One region of the Collinsella sp. AM10-26 genome, then DNA from elsewhere that is predicted to be linked to it. Evidence: riboswitches for the same ligand, from Rfam matches in the RefSeq annotation. Region 1 holds a riboswitch; the other holds the start of a gene.
The links. A riboswitch is a leader RNA that binds a small molecule or an ion and turns the genes downstream of it on or off. The one in region 1 is predicted to bind thiamine pyrophosphate.

Region 1 (2,395 bases):
CTCGCTAGCGTAGAGTATGCCAAAGCCGTTCTGCCCCACCTCGCGGGCGACGCCACGGCCGTCACATGCCTCTTTGGCGAGGGTATCCGCAACGGGAAGCCCATCCAACGGTCGACCGCCAGCAAAAAGGCGCGCGGCTCCATGGTGCGGTGGATGGCAGAAAACAAGCTCGAGGATATAAGCGGGCTCACCGCGTTCGACGTTGGTTATCGTCACTTTCCCGAGCTTTCAAATAAAAACACTTTGGTCTTCCTGAACGAACAGGCCTTGTAGGACCACCGCTACTTTGAATGTGCTACCTAGGCACGGCGTCTATTCCGCCAAGCCGTCGGCTTTGGCAATTTCATTTGTCAAGCCGTCCTGATAGGTAATCTTGACGTACTCCACCTCGGACACTTTGACGCCCGACGGGGGCTCCAGGCGCCATTCCGTCAGCGCGATATCCATCGTCGTGGGAACGTCTCCTTGATTTTTGAGCTTCACCGTCAGCGTTTTGAGCGCCGCATCAAACGTCACGCGTTCGATTTCTTCACCTGGAATGGACCCACCACTCAGCTGCAGCTGCACAAACTCATCGCGCGGGTACCAATAATCGCCCGGAACGGCGAGCGTATTGGCATTACCGCCAGTACTCCTCACCGTCATAATCGGTAGGCTATCATCAACCTCGAACTCCCAGCCAGCGCCGCCGCGACCGCCAAACGTCCAAATACAAAAGGCAATCACCAACACGGCAAGCACCGCAAAACCAATCGCGACAAGGCCATGGTGCGCACGGCCCTCCTCGGCCGATACATCCCATTGCGTCTCTCGATATAGATGCTTGTCTTCCATGTTCGCCCCCCCGCAAGCACGCTCGTTGGCCCAATCGTACCCATTCAGGCTATACTTGAGCCCATGACATAACGGGGGGCTTGCAGGACAAGACGGCAGGCTGAGATTGGGCGCGCCCGCCCTGACCCGCAAACCTGATATGGGTAATGCCAACGAAGGGAGCCGTGCCAATGAGCACACAGACCGAGCCCAAACTCGTCACGCAAATCGACTTCGCCCGCGCCGGGCAAATCACGCCGCAGATGAAAGAAGTCGCCGAGCGCGAGCATCGCGACCCCGAGTACATCCGCGAGCGCGTGGCCGACGGCCGCATCGCCATCCCCGCCAACATCGTGCATATCAAAAAAGGCATGCGCGCCTTTGGCGTCGGTGAGGGCCTGTCCACCAAGGTCAACGTCAACCTGGGCATCTCGGGCGATAAGGCCGATGCCGCCGAGGAGTGGAAGAAGGTCAAGATCGCCGAGGACTTTGGCGCCGACGCCATCATGGACCTCTCCAACTCGGGCAAGACGCGCCAGTTCCGCCAGCAGCTCATCGACGAGACACCGCTCATGGTGGGCACCGTCCCCATGTACGATGCCATCGGCTACATGGAAAAGCCGCTGGTCAAGCTGACCAAGGACGATCTGCTCGAGGTCGTGCGCGCGCATGCCGAGGACGGCGTGGACTTTATGACCATCCACTGCGGCATCAACAAGTCGGTCATCAAGACCTTTAAGGAGACTGGCCGCCTCATGAACATCGTCAGCCGCGGCGGCTCGCTGCTGTTTGGTTGGATGGAGGTCACCGGTAACGAGAACCCCTTCTACGAGTTCTACGACGAGGTGCTCGAGATCTGCCACGAGTACGACGTGACGATTTCGCTCGGCGACTCCTGCCGCCCGGGCTGTCTCTACGACTCCAACGACGCAACCGAGACCGCCGAGATGATCGAGCTGGGCAAGCTGTGCAAGCGCGCCTGGGCCGCCGGCGTCCAGGTCATGGTCGAGGGTCCGGGTCACATGGCGCTCGACGAGATCGCCGCCAACATGAAGCTGCAGAAGCGCCTGTGCCACAACGCCCCGTTCTATGTGCTGGGGCCGCTGGTGACCGATATCGGCGTGGGCTACGACCACATCACCGCCGCCATTGGTGGCGCCATCTCCGCGAGCTCGGGTGCCGACTTTTTGTGCTACGTGACGCCGGCCGAGCACCTGTGCCTGCCCAACGCTCAGGATGTGCTCGATGGCCTCATGGCCACCAAGATTGCCGCACACGCCGCCGACATCGCCAAGAAGGTACCGCACGCCCGTGACATGGACGACAGGATGGGTCAGGCACGCCGCAAGCTCGACTGGGACGCCATGTGGAAGTGCGCCCTCGACCCGGTCACCGGCAAGAAGCGCTACGAGGAATCCCCCGCCGCCACCGAGGGCACCTGCACCATGTGCGGCAAGATGTGCGCCGTTCGCACTGTCAACAAGGTGTTCGAGGGCACGACAATCGACCTCGGCATGGAGGACTAACTCGTCGCCACGATTGCTTTTGGAAGCACCGCGACGTCGACCGTTGTTGACGTGTG
Region 2 (2,395 bases), on a different contig from region 1:
CTCCTCGCGCAGGGTAAAGTCGTAGCGCGCGGCATCGAACTCACGGATCACATCGACAAACGCGTTGACGGCAAAGGAGTAATGCTGGCAGCTCACGCTAAAATGCGGCACCTGCTCAGATGCCCCTTTGTACTTGTCCTCGAGCAGATCAGCCTGATCGAGCACTTGGCGCGCATAGCCCAAGAAGGTCTCGCCCTCATCGGACACAATGACACCCTTGTTGGTGCGCTCAAAGATATGCACGCCCATCTCGTTTTCGAGATCGCGAATCGACGCGGTAATCGAAGGCTGCGACACATAGAGGCGACGCGAGGCCTCGGTGATGCTGCCACATTCGGCAACCTTTACAACGTACCTGAGCTGCTGAAGCTTCATGGCTTTCTCCCTAGACGTTCGCGATGCCGAAGTCTGCCGCGTTCATCTGACGCATAAATGACGGCATCTCACCCGTCGCGGCGCAGGCGGCAATCTGATGCAGCGCTGCGGCAACCGCATCATCTGCCGCAGCGCCGATATGCCAGCGTGCGGCAGCCGTGACGGCCTCGTTGGCATTGGCGACCGCAACGGAGTTGGGAACGGCATCGATCATGGGCAGGTCGTTATCGGAATCGCCAAATACGGCCACCTCGTCGGGCGTTAGGCCCAAAGCGCGCGCCAGCTCCAGCGCAGCGCAGCCCTTGTCCCAACCAGCCGGAAGGATGTCGAACAGGCGCACACGGTTGTTGGGAAACACAAGCGAGAGCTCCGGCACCTCGGCGGCAACGTGCTCGCGTAGCTCCGCGAGTTCCTCACGCGAACGGGCGCTCCAGATATTCGCCTTGAACACCGGCGCATCATCGACGACAGGGCGGCACGGGGCCTCTTCGCCCTTGAGCCACGCATTGCCGCCCGATTCCATAGCGCGGCGCACACGCTCGGCATCACGTGTCACGCAATAGGCATCGTTATCCCAAAAGCCATCACCCAAGCTGTATACCTTCAGATAGGTATCGTCGGTTTCTTCTTCCAGATAGGCGGCCAAGCGCATAAGCGCATCGTTATCGGTCGCACGCGAGGCGACCACTTCGCCATCGACAAACATGACCTGACCGTTGCAGAATGCACCGGTCGAAAAACACTCGGAATGATTTTTAAACATCCAGCCCATCGCAGACGGTTGGCGACCCGAAACCGGACCAAAGTGCAGACCCGCCGCCTGCATGGCATGAATGCCCTCGATGGCATAGTCGCTGGCGCCGTCATGCCCGGCCGGAATCAGCGTATCGTCCATATCGGTCAGCACGAGTTTGATCATAAGGTCCCCCAGTCGTTTTCATCCTAACCATTGTACCGATGCGCTAGTATAGGGAACAACAGATTCGATGCGGGAGTGCCGGCGGTGCAAACCACAAGGCTGAGAGGGCATGGGGCCCAATCCTTTGAACCTGTCAGTTAATGCTGGCGTAGGGAGCATGCCGCCTTTTTAGGGGCGCTGTCTATGCACAGCGCCCCTTTTCTATGCCAAGGAGGCATGTGCAGTGATCGATTCGGAACAGCTTAAGCAAAACGTGGTCAAGGCCGTGGAGGAGATTCGTGGCACCAATCCCATGGCCGGCTCCATCACCAACACGGTAACGATTGACTTTGTCGCCAACGCGCAGCTCGCCGTGGGCGGTTCGGCCGCCATGGTCTATCTGCCCGACGAGGGCGAGGCACTCGTTGCCGGCGGCGGCGCCATCTATCTGAACATGGGCACGCTCTTCCCCATCTACGAGCAGACGATTCCCCGCGCGGCCAAGGCGGCACATGACGCCGGCAAGCCCTGGGTGCTCGATCCGGTGGGCCTGGGCATCGGCAGCCTGCGCACCCAACTGGTAAACGAACTCAAGCAGTACAAGCCCGCCATCGTGCGCGGCAATGCCTCCGAGATTATCGCGCTCGCCGGTCTGTGGGGCCTTGAGGGCGAAGCGGCCGATCTGAGCCGCGTGCGTGGCGTCGATACCACCGACACGGTAGACGCCGCCCGTGATGCCGCCGTGGCGCTCGCCCGCTACACCGGCGGCGCCGTAGTGGTCTCGGGCGAAGTCGACCTGATTACCGACGGCACGACCGTTGCCAAGTCCCACGGCGGCAGCCCACTCATGTCCAAGATCACCGGCTGCGGCTGTTCGCAGGGCGGCGTGCTGGCCGTGTACGCCTGCGCCACCGACCCGTTTACGGCGGCCATCTGCGGCACCGCCGTCTACAACGTTGCCGGCACGCGTGCCGCCGCCGTCGCCGATGCCCCGGCAAGCTTTAAGGTCGCCTTTATCGACGAGCTCTACCGCGCAACCGCCCAGGACATTGCCGATAACCAACTCGAGCTCGAGGAGGCATAAGCCATGTCCAAGCCCGCAACCAATGCCGGCATGAACAC

Region 2: linked by a shared signal. The riboswitch ahead of thiM (hydroxyethylthiazole kinase) and the one ahead of thiC (phosphomethylpyrimidine synthase ThiC) in region 1 are both predicted to bind thiamine pyrophosphate.

What each region holds. Positions count from the first base shown of each region.
Region 1 covers NZ_QRMC01000004.1:39,967-42,361, reverse strand. Annotated here, with positions in the region: gene DW123_RS04380 (YaaA family protein) at 1-273, shown strand, start outside; gene DW123_RS04375 (hypothetical protein) at 313-834, opposite strand; TPP riboswitch at 897-1,013, shown strand; gene thiC (phosphomethylpyrimidine synthase ThiC) at 1,005-2,339, shown strand.
Region 2 covers NZ_QRMC01000003.1:11,244-13,638, reverse strand. Annotated here, with positions in the region: gene DW123_RS03060 (LysR family transcriptional regulator) at 1-375, opposite strand, end outside; gene DW123_RS03055 (HAD-IIB family hydrolase) at 386-1,294, opposite strand; TPP riboswitch at 1,356-1,466, shown strand; gene thiM (hydroxyethylthiazole kinase) at 1,518-2,357, shown strand; gene DW123_RS03045 (thiamine-binding protein) at 2,361-2,395, shown strand, end outside.